Regions from separate parts of the Bradyrhizobium sp. USDA 4516 genome, predicted to be linked through region 1. Evidence: predicted binding sites of a transcription regulator. Region 1 holds the regulator's gene; the other holds the start of a gene.
What was found. Region 1 encodes PhoB, which activates phosphate uptake and scavenging genes when phosphate is short. Its sites were predicted from a motif close to TGTCATNNANCTGTCAT; they were not measured.
Positions count from the first base shown of each region.

Region 2: ACVI1L_RS39115 (Orn/Lys/Arg family decarboxylase) is a predicted target of PhoB. The motif match lies at 2,908-2,924, and genes of this name have one in related genera.

Region 1 is NZ_JBSRXT010000001.1:2,134,317-2,139,507, forward strand. Features, by position in the region: gene ACVI1L_RS09955 (aspartate aminotransferase family protein) at 1-444, opposite strand, end outside; gene ACVI1L_RS09960 (GcrA family cell cycle regulator) at 932-1,444, shown strand; gene phoB (phosphate regulon transcriptional regulator PhoB) at 1,740-2,450, opposite strand; gene phoU (phosphate signaling complex protein PhoU) at 2,596-3,312, opposite strand; gene pstB (phosphate ABC transporter ATP-binding protein PstB) at 3,419-4,237, opposite strand; gene pstA (phosphate ABC transporter permease PstA) at 4,234-5,079, opposite strand; gene pstC (phosphate ABC transporter permease subunit PstC) at 5,084-5,191, opposite strand, start outside.
Region 2 is NZ_JBSRXT010000001.1:8,428,583-8,433,773, reverse strand. Features, by position in the region: gene ACVI1L_RS39120 (N-acetyltransferase family protein) at 1-487, opposite strand, end outside; gene ACVI1L_RS39115 (Orn/Lys/Arg family decarboxylase) at 506-2,863, opposite strand; gene ACVI1L_RS39110 (DJ-1/PfpI family protein) at 2,970-4,121, opposite strand; gene ACVI1L_RS39105 (tetratricopeptide repeat protein) at 4,322-4,918, opposite strand; gene ACVI1L_RS39100 (ester cyclase) at 5,177-5,191, shown strand, end outside.

The DNA.
Region 1 (5,191 bases):
TTTCGCCGAGCCGGTCGCCGCCAGCGTGCCCAGCGTGCGGCCGTGGAAGGCGCCCTCGAAGGTGATGATGCGGTAGCGCTCGCCATGGCCCTTGGAGAAGTGATAGTGGCGGACCAGCTTGATCACGCCCTCCATCGCTTCCGCGCCGGAATTGCAGAAGAACACGAAGTCGGCAAAGCTCTGCTCGCACAGCCGCGCGGCAAGCACCTCGCCGTCCGGGCTCTTGAACAGGTTCGACATGTGCCAGAGCTTGGTCGCCTGTTCCTGCAGCGCCTTGACGAGATGCGGATGCGCGTGCCCGAGCGCGTTGACCGCGACGCCCGAGGTGAAATCGAGATAGCGGTCGCCGTTGGTTGCGATCAGCCAGGCGCCCTCACCGCGCTCGAAACCGAGATCGACCCTGGCGAAGACGGGGAGCAGATGCGACGTGGCAGCGTTGGTCATGACGATCACTGACGGTTTTTAAGCCGACAATTGCCGCGCGCCTTGACGCCAGCGCAGCAACGGCCAGCTTCGGAAAACAAAACGGCCGCCTTTGCGGGCGGCACGTGGCGGGCATTCTATGCTGCGGTCGGTAAGTGTCAATCGCCACGAAGTGGCCTTCCTGCAATGCGAAACGAGCGCAATCCGGAGCATTCCGGTGCGGTGGAAAAGCCTCATCGCGATGCTTAACTGTGTGGGAACATGTGGACGCACGACCGCGGACTCTTGCGCCAGAGTCACGCCATATTGTAGCGTTTGGCCTGTCGGGTACGACATCTCGTGCGGCGGTACTGGACCCTCTAAGTAGCCTTTGTGTCTCGCGTAAACGTTCGGGCGCAACACCGTGCCCGGCGAGGGCTAAGGGATTCTGGCCGCAGGGATATTTGTCCAGATTGGCTCGCAGCGCCGCTCCAATGATTGGCCGGCGCTACGCGAAGGGAAGAATGCGATGACTGTATTGACCTGGTCCGACGATCGCGTCGAGCAGCTGAAGAAGCTCTGGGAGTCCGGCCTGTCGGCCAGCCAGATCGCGGCGGAACTTGGCAATGTGACGCGAAACGCCGTGATCGGCAAAGTGCATCGGCTCGGCCTCTCCGGCCGCGCCAAGGCACCCTCCACGGCCGCGCCGCGGCAGCGCAAGGCCCGCCCCGCCCAGCACATGATGCGGGTGGCGCGCCCGGTCTCGCGCGGCAACACCGCGCTGGCGCACGCCTTCGAGGCCGAGATGGAGCCCGATCCGATCTCCTACGACAATGTGGTGCCGATGAGCCAGCGGCTGTCGCTGCTCGAGCTCAACGAGGCCACCTGTCACTGGCCGGTCGGCGATCCCTCGAGCCCGGAATTCTTCTTCTGCGGCGGCAAAGCGCTCGGCGGCCTGCCCTATTGCGCGCATCACTCGCGCGTCGCCTACCAGCCCGCCGCCGATCGCCGCCGGCCGTCGGCGAAACCGCAGATCAAGTGAGCACTCGGGAAAACGACGGAAGACCTCAAAGACAAATCCCCGCGAAAGCGGGGATTTTTTTGTGTGACGCAGCCCGGATGGAGCCAACGGGGCGCTCGTTCGCGCGACCCGTCGGCTCCATCCGGGCTACCGCTACATCACCGGCCTCGTCCCGGCGCAGGCCGGGACCCATAACCACGAATGGGTGTTGTTAGAAAGCCGTCTGGCCGCGTGCCGATTGCGCTGGCCGCGGCGTATGGGTCCCGGCTTTCGCCGGGACGACGCCGTGTTGCGGTTTATGAATGCCGCATGGCCGTTACGGCTGCGGCTCGGCCTTGGCAAAGCGGTCGTCGAGCGCGTAGCCGGCGCCGCGCACAGTGCGGATCGGATCCTGCTCGCGGCCCGGATTGAGCAGCTTGCGCAGGCGGCCGATATGCACGTCGACGGTGCGCTCATCGATGTAGATGTCGCGGCCCCAGACGCTGTCGAGCAATTGCTCGCGGCTGAACACGCGGCCGGGATGCTCGAGGAAGAATTCGAGCAGGCGATACTCGGTCGGCCCGAGATCGATCGGACGGCCCGAGCGCGCCACGCGGCGCTTCTCGCGGTCGAGCTCGATGTCGCCGTAGGTCAGCACGGTCGCAAGCCGCTCCGGGCTGGCGCGGCGCAAGAGGCCCTTCACCCGCGCCAGCAGCTCCGGCACCGAGAACGGCTTGACGATGTAATCGTCGGCGCCGGTGGCAAGCCCGCGCACGCGCTCGCTTTCCTCGCCGCGCGCGGTCAGCATAATGATCGGAAGCTGCTTGGTCTCGGGCCGCGCCCGCAGGCGGCGGCACAGTTCGATGCCGGACAGGCCCGGCAGCATCCAGTCCAGCACCACGAGGTCGGGAACGCGCTCCTTCAGCCTTGTATCCGCATCGTCGCCGCGCCCCACCGTCTCGACATCGTAGCCTTCCGCATCGAGATTGTAGCGCAATAGCGTCGTCAGCGCTTCCTCGTCTTCGACTACCAGAATGCGTGCGCTCATCGGTTTAAGTTCTTTCTCTGTGGTGATCCGTTGCCCGGACGCAAACCGAAACGCTTACTTCCTTGAGCATAGTCCCCGCGGAAACGATTTGTCGCGAGGATCGTCCAGTTTCGCTCTTGCCGGTTCCGTGCTTGCCGATCATGCCTCAGTTGCCCGGCACCGTGGTGGCAAAAGTGGTCATGTCGCCCTTCGGGCGCTTGTCGGTGATCTGCTGGCCCTCGATCATGTAGAACACGGTCTCGGCGATATTGGTGGCGTGATCGCCGATCCGCTCGATGTTCTTGGCGCAGAACATCAGATGGATGCAGAACGAGATGTTGCGCGGATCTTCCATCATGTAGGTGAGCAGTTCGCGGAACAGCGAGGTGCAGATCGCATCGACCTCCTCGTCGCCCTTCCAGACGTTCATCGCCGCCGGCAGGTCGTGCGCGGCATAGGCGTCGAGCACCGACTTGACCTGCGACAGCACGAGGTCGGTCATGTGCTCGAGGCCGCGGATCAACTTCAGCGGCTGGAAATCGCTCTCCAGCGCCGCGACGCGCTTGCCCATGTTCTTGGCGAGGTCGCCGATCCGCTCGAGATCGGTGGCGACGCGCATCGCGCTGACGATCTCACGCAGGTCGATCGCCATCGGCTGGCGGCGCGCGATCGTCAGCACCGCGCGCTCTTCGATGTTGCGCTGTAGATTGTCGATCTCGATGTCGGCGGCGACCACGCGCTTGCCGAGCGCGACGTCGCGACGGATCAGCGCGTCGACCGACTCGGTAATCATTCGTTCGACCAGGCCGCCCATCTCGGCGACCAGGCGGGTCAACTCCTGCAGGTCGCTGTCGAATGCCTTGGCGGTATGTTCAGAAGCCATCGCTTGTCTCCCTCAACCATGATCCCGGGGATCATGGTTTCGTGTCCTGAATTTTAGCATGACCTGATCGGAAAACCGGTTTCCACTTTTCCGGATCATGCGCCGGTCAACCGAACCGGCCGGTGATGTAGTCCTGGGTGCGCCGATCGCTCGGTGAGGTGAAGATCTTGTTGGTGTCGTCGAACTCGATCAGCTCGCCGAGATACATGAAGGCGGTCTTGTCGGAGACGCGCGCCGCCTGCTGCATGTTGTGGGTGACGATCGCGATCGTGTAGTCCTCGGAGAGTTCCTGGATCAGCTCCTCGACCTTGGCGGTCGAGATCGGGTCGAGCGCCGAGCACGGCTCGTCGAACAGGATCACCTCGGGGCGCACCGCCACGGTGCGCGCGATGCACAGGCGCTGCTGCTGGCCGCCGGAGAGCGACAGGCCGGAGGCGTTCAGCTTGTCCTTGACCTCGTTCCACAGCGCGCCGCCGCGCAGCGCCTTCTCGACCCGGTCGTCCATCTCGGACTTCGAGATCTTCTCATAGAGGCGGATGCCGAAGGCGATGTTCTCGTAGATCGTCATCGGGAACGGCGTCGGCTTCTGGAACACCATGCCGACCCGCGCGCGCAGCAAGTTGAGGTCGAGCTTGGGGTCGAGAATGTTGGTCTGGTCCAGCATCAGCTGGCCGACCGCGCGCTGACCCGGATACAGGTCGTACATCCGGTTGAAAATGCGCAGCAGGGTCGACTTGCCGCAGCCGGACGGGCCGATGAACGCCGTGACGCGGTTGGTGCCGAGCGTCAGGTTGATGTTCTTCAGCGCGTGGTGCTCGCCGTAATAGAAGTTGAGGTTGCGCACCGTGACTTTCGGCGGCGCTTCCGGCAGCGGAACCTGGGGAATGTGGCCTGCGGCAGTCGTGGAGACGGAAAGCTCGGTCATTTTGCGGCCCTTTCGGCACCAAGGATACGCGCGCCGATATTCAACGCGAGCACGGTGAATGTGATGAGCAGCGCGCCGCTCCACGCCAGCTCTTTCCAGTAGGCGTAGGGGCTCTGCACGAAGTTGTTGATGGTCACTGGCAGGTTGGCCATCGTCTTGGTCAGATCCAGGCTGAAGAACTGGTTCGACAGCGCGGTGAACAGCAGCGGCGCGGTCTCGCCGGCGACGCGGGCGGTCGCCAGCAGCACACCGGTGATCAGACCCGATCGCGCGGCACGATAAGCGATCCGCTTGATCACCAGCGAACGCGGCAGGCCGAGCGCGGAGGCGGCCTCGCGCAGCGGATTGGGCACCAAGAGCAGCATGTCCTCGGTGGTGCGCAGCACGACCGGGATCACGATCACCGCGAGCGCAAGGCTGCCTGCGATCGCCGAGAAGCCGCGCATCGGCACCACCACCGCACCATAGATGAACAGGCCGATGATGATCGAGGGCGCGCTGAGCAGGATGTCGTTGATGAAGCGGATCACCGAGGTCAGCTTGTCGTGCTTGCCGTATTCGGCGAGGTAGGTGCCGGCGAACAGGCCAAGCGGCGCGCCGATGCCGACGCCGATCACGGTCATGATGACCGAGCCGACGATGGCGTTGAGCAAGCCGCCTTCGGTCGAGCCGGGCGGCGGCGTGTTCTGGGTGAACAGCTGCACGCTGAGGCCGGCAAGGCCGTTATAGAGCAGCGTGATCAGGATCAGCGCCAGCCAGGTAACGCCGAACAGCGCCGCGCCGACACAGAGTGCGCGGATGACGATGTCGCTGCGGCGGCGGGATTTGTAGATCGGGTTCATGGCGTTACTTCCCCGCCTTCTTTTCAAGCCGCATCAGCATCAGCCGCGCGCCGGCGAGCACGAAGAAGGTCAGCACGAACAACAGCAGGCCGAGCAGGATCAGGCCGGACTG
Region 2 (5,191 bases), 6.3 Mb from region 1:
TGTCGGACCAGCGGCCATAGCGATAGGCGACACCGGGCAAATGCCCGACGCGGGCGAAGCCGAAGCGGTCGTGCAGCGCGAGCGAGGCGGCGTTGTCGCTGTCGATGTAGCCGATCATCTGGCGGAAGCCGGCGGCGGCGCAGGTGTCGATTAACTCCTGCAGCAGCCGGCCGCCAACGCGCTGGCCGGTGAAGCGGTGATGCACATAGATCGAATGCTTCACCGTGTAGCGGTAGGACGGACGCTTGCGAAACAGCACGACATAGGCATAGCCGACCACCTCGCTGTCGCAGATCGCGACGAGGTGGGGCAGGCGGGTGTTGCGCAGATTCTTGCGGCGGTCGCGCAGATCGTCGGGCTCCGGCGTGCCGCTGTCGTCGACGCTTTCCTCGACGCCGCGGCGGATATGGTGGCGGTAGATCGACAGCATGGCGTCGACGTCGCTGTCGCGGGAAGGACGGACGGTGATCTTGTGATCATTCTCCATTGTGTTGCGTCCGTTCGCCTATTCGGACACGACATAGGTGTAGAAGCGGACACGGCCGGAGTCGTCGATCTCCTTGTAGATGCCCTGGACCTCGACCTCGAAGCCCGGGAACGCATTGAAGCTCGCCTCGAACATCTTCAGGTAATCGATCATTGGCCTGCTGCGTTCCGACAGCCGCTCGCCGGGCACGATGGTGGCGATGCCGGGCGGGTAGACCACGAACGGCGTCGCGGCGACGCGGCCGAAGATCTGGTCGATCGGCAGATAGTCGACATCGTTGCGGATGAGATATTGTGCGGCCTGGCGCGGCGACATCGCGATCTCGGGCAGGTGCTCGGGCAGGAATTGCCTGGCCTGCAGCGTGCTGACGCCGCCGTCGCGGAAGAAGCGGTGCATGTCGCCGCAGAGGTCGCGCAGCCGCACCCCGGTGTAGCGTTGCGGGCGGCGGCGGAAGAATTCGGGGATGACGTCCTCGAGCAGCGCGTTGTCGTCGTGCAGCTTCTTGAAGGCGACGAGCCCGGAGACCAGCGTGCCGGCCTTGCTGGCCTCGACGCCGGGCGTCAGCAGGAACAGCAGGGAATTGAGGTCGTTCTTTTCGGCGACGATGCGGTTCTCCCGCAAATATTGCGCCACCACCGGTGCGGGGATGCCGTGATCGGCATAGGCGCCGGTGGCGTGATCGAAGCCCGGCGTCAGCAATGTGAGCTTGTTCGGGTCGGTCATCGCGAAGCCCGCGGTCAGCTCGGGAAAGCCGTGCCAGGTCTCGCCGGGACTGAGCTGCCAGTAGGACGGATTGGTCGCGAGCTGATCGGTCGAGATCGTCTCCCAGGCGACATTGTGCACGCCGTTCTCGCGCGCGACGTCGGGGATCTTCACGCGATCCGGCACGAACGGCTCGAAGAACCAGCGCCGCTCGGGGCGCGTCTCCTTCTCCTCGAACTCGCGCTTCACGGCGCGGATCTTCTTGCGCAGCTCGATGCCGAGCCGGATCGTGTCGTCCCACAAAACTTCGCCGGAGCGGCCCTTCATCATCTGCGCGCCGACATCGAGCGAGGCGAACAGCGGGTAGAACGGCGACGTCGAGGCGTGCTGCATGAAGCTTTCGTTGAAGCGGCGATGCTCGACCCGGCGCTTCTGGCCCTTGATGTGGCGGTCGCGGATGTGGATCTGCGAGGCCTGCGAGAAGCTCGCGAGCTGCTTGTGGGTCGATTGGGTCGCAATGATGCCGGGCGCCTCGGGGCCGAGATCGGACAGTCCCATGGCGAAGCGGCCGGCATAGATCGGGTGGAATTTCATGAAGCCGGCCCAGGCCTCGTCGAACAGGATGTAGTCGCAGAGATGGCCGATCCGCTTGAGGATCATCTCGGCCGAGTGGATGGTGCCGTCATAGGTGCACTGCTCGACCACGGCGACCCGGAACGGACGCTCCTTCTTCCAGGCGTTCTCGTCCTTGACCAGCGGGTGCTTGCGGATGTGGTCGCGCAGCGTGCCCTCGTCGAGCAGGTCCCAGCGCATCGGCCCGATCAGGCCCCAGGCGTTGCGCACCGTCGGCACGTAGACCGGGATGCCGCCGCCGATCAGCAGCGCGCCGTGATGCGCGGCCTTGTGGTTGTTGCGGTCGAACAGCACGAGGTCGCCGTCGGTGACCAGCGAGCCGAGCGAGACCTTGTTGGAGGTCGAGGTGCCGTTGAGCACGAAGTAGGTCTTCTCGGCGCCGAAGATCCGGGCCGCCTCCTTCTGCGCCCGCAGCGCCGGCCCTTCGTGGGTGAGGAGGTCGCCGAGGTCGAGCACGGAATTGTCGAGGTCGTCGCGGAACACCGCTTCGCCAAGGTGTTCGACGAACACCCGTCCGATTGGGCTGCGGCTGTAGAACACGCCGCCATTGTGGCCCGGGCAGGTCCAGAGCTGGTTGCCTTCCTCGGCATAGTCGACCAGCGCGCCGAAGAACGGCGTCTTCAAATTCTCGGCATATTGCTTCAGCCTGGAGATCAGGTTCTTGGCGATGAAGGGCGGGGTTTCCTCGGACAGGAACACGTAGCCGTCGATGAAGTCGAGCACCTCGACCGGTAGGTCCTCGAACCGCTTGCGCCGGATCAACAGGATGATCGGGAAGTCGAGGCCGCGCCGGCGCATCAGGTTGATCAGCGCCGCAGTCTTGCCCTCAAGGCCCTTCTTGCCCCAATCGACCACCATGCAGCCGATCGCGGCATCGGTCTGCACCGCGATCTCGGCATCTTCCAGCTTGCGGGCGCGAACCACCTCGAAGCCGGAGCGCTCGATCTCGGCGATGATCTGGTTGAAGCGGATGCCCTCGAGGTCGTCGGCCTCGAACACCGGCGCAGCGAACAGGAAGTTGAAGCGTTTGAAATAATCCATGCGTGTCCCCGAACTGGTCCGGCGCTGACGTGTCGGCACAATTCATGACAGGCAGATGACAATGGGGCGGATGGAGGATCGAATACGTTGTTGGGGACGCAATCCCTCACTGCACGGCGTCAGCCCGTGGGTATTCGAGCTGCATGGCGACGAAGTCCGCCGTATCACGGCCATAGCGTGTCTCGATCCCGGCAAGCGCCCGGTCGAGCGCCTGCGCGGGCGGCGCGGTGCCGACCGCGGGCAGCAGACGATCTGCGGACCAATCCGGCGCTACGACCTGCGGATAGACGCGCAGGCCGTTGCGGGTCGTGACGACGTCGTCGGTCGCGGCGAAGGTCACGGCATGCGAGCGGTAGGTGCGCGACCAGCTGTCGGCGACCAGCGCCAGCGAGACCTCGTCGACGCCGGGGGCAAGCGCGAGGCCGAGTTGTTCCCGGTTCCAGAACGCCAGCGTGTTCCGGATGGCGGTCAGCGCGAAGGGACGCGTGAACTTGAAGGCGTTGCTGTCATGCCGCGCGTCCCAGCCGGGCAGGCCGATCTCGCGCGCGACGGCCTCAGCCCTGGTACGGCCGGCGATCGCCTCGATCAGGGTCAGCGACATCGGCATCGAGGCCGAAATCCCGGTCGTCGTCGCGACGCCGTGGTCGACCACGATGCGGCGGTCGGCGACATAGCGGATCTCAGGATGTTTGCTGCGCCAGTTCTTCAGGTAAAACCAGTGCGTGGTGGCGCGCCTGCCGTCGAGCAGGCCGGTCGAGGCGAGCACCTTGGCGCCGGCGCAGACGGCGACGATCACGGCGCCTTTCTCCGCCTGCTGCCGGACCCATTGCATGACCGCCGGATCGTCGTCGCGGCTCATCGCCGGCACGATAACGTAGTCGGCGCCGTCGCCATGTGCGGCATCGAATGCGGCGATGGTCGCATCAGGCTCGACCTTCAGCACCGGGAACAGCGCGACCGGACCGGGTCCCGTCGCCAGCGTGACGATATCGGCCACATCCGCGCGCTTGAGGATGCCGTAGGGCATCAGATAGTCGGTGGTCTCGGTCATGTCGTTGATGCCGAGCATCGCGATCAGCGGGCGCGACCGCTTCGGCGGCTTCAGCGCCGCGAGCGTTGCATCCTGCTCGGCCTTGTCGATCGGAGGCGGAACGCGGAACGCCGATGCGGCGGGCAGGGTGAAGAGCCAGATGCCGCCAATGATTGGAACCAGCGCGGCAACGGCGATGCCGCTCCACGCGAGAAGCCGCCAGGTCATGATGATCGATCTCAACGTATCCGCGTGCGTCGCCCGGCACGCAAGCTACTCGCCGGTCACGTCGACCAAAACGGCGAAATTCCCGCAAAAACGGACACGCGAACAAAGCGGCTCACAGGCATAGCCCGGACGAGCGACAGCGACATCCGGGGCGGTCCTCCCCCGCATGTCGCTCCGCTCATGCGGGCTACGCGACGCGCTCAGTAGACGAGGTTCGTGCCCGGCGGCTTTTCCAGTGCCGCCGCCAGCGTCCGATACTCCTCGCAGTCAGTGCCACAGATCTCGGCGATCCGCTGCAGATGATACTGCGCCTGGTCGCGGTTTCCCTGTTCGATCTGCCACAGGCCGTAGTAGTTCCACGTCAGGACGTGGTTCGGATCGGCCTTGAGCGCACGTTCGTACCAGGCTTGCGATTGCTTGTAGTCGCCGAGCTTGCGATAGGAGTAGCCGATCAGGTTCGCGACGTTCGGCTGATCATCGCGGCCGAGTGCGTGCAACTGATCGATCGCGGCGGCGTAGTCCTTGCGTTCGTAGATTGTCGCATAGGCCGCGCGATAGCCGTCGCGGAATGCCGGGTCTTCGAAGCCGGACTGCTTGAAGGGCTTCTTGACCTTGTGCGTGGTCTTTCTGTCCTTCTGCTGGGGATAGGACGGCGCGGGAGTGCCGTAGCTCGACCCGTATGGGTCGCCACCACCGCCGCCGCCGCCACCTCCGCCAGCCGCGATGGCGGTCTGCGGTGGGAACAGAATGATCGGCGCTGTCAGGAATGCCGCAAGCATCATCGGTGACTTGATCATGTACGCCTCCCGATTTGACAAGGACAGTTATTGACCTGAAGCACTAACTCCCGATCGCGGGAGACATTCCGCGCGGTTTGAGAAATTGTTTGCCGAAGCGGCAATCGCACTGTCTCTTCGGGACGTCGCGCTTTCACGTGCACGCTGGCTGAGTGTTTCGTTCGCGCCATCGGACATCGGAGTCGAAACTGACATCGGTGTTAGAATCACACGCAAATGCTCAATGGCCATCTGGACCCGCGGCAAGGAGGACGATCGATGATGAAAACGGAC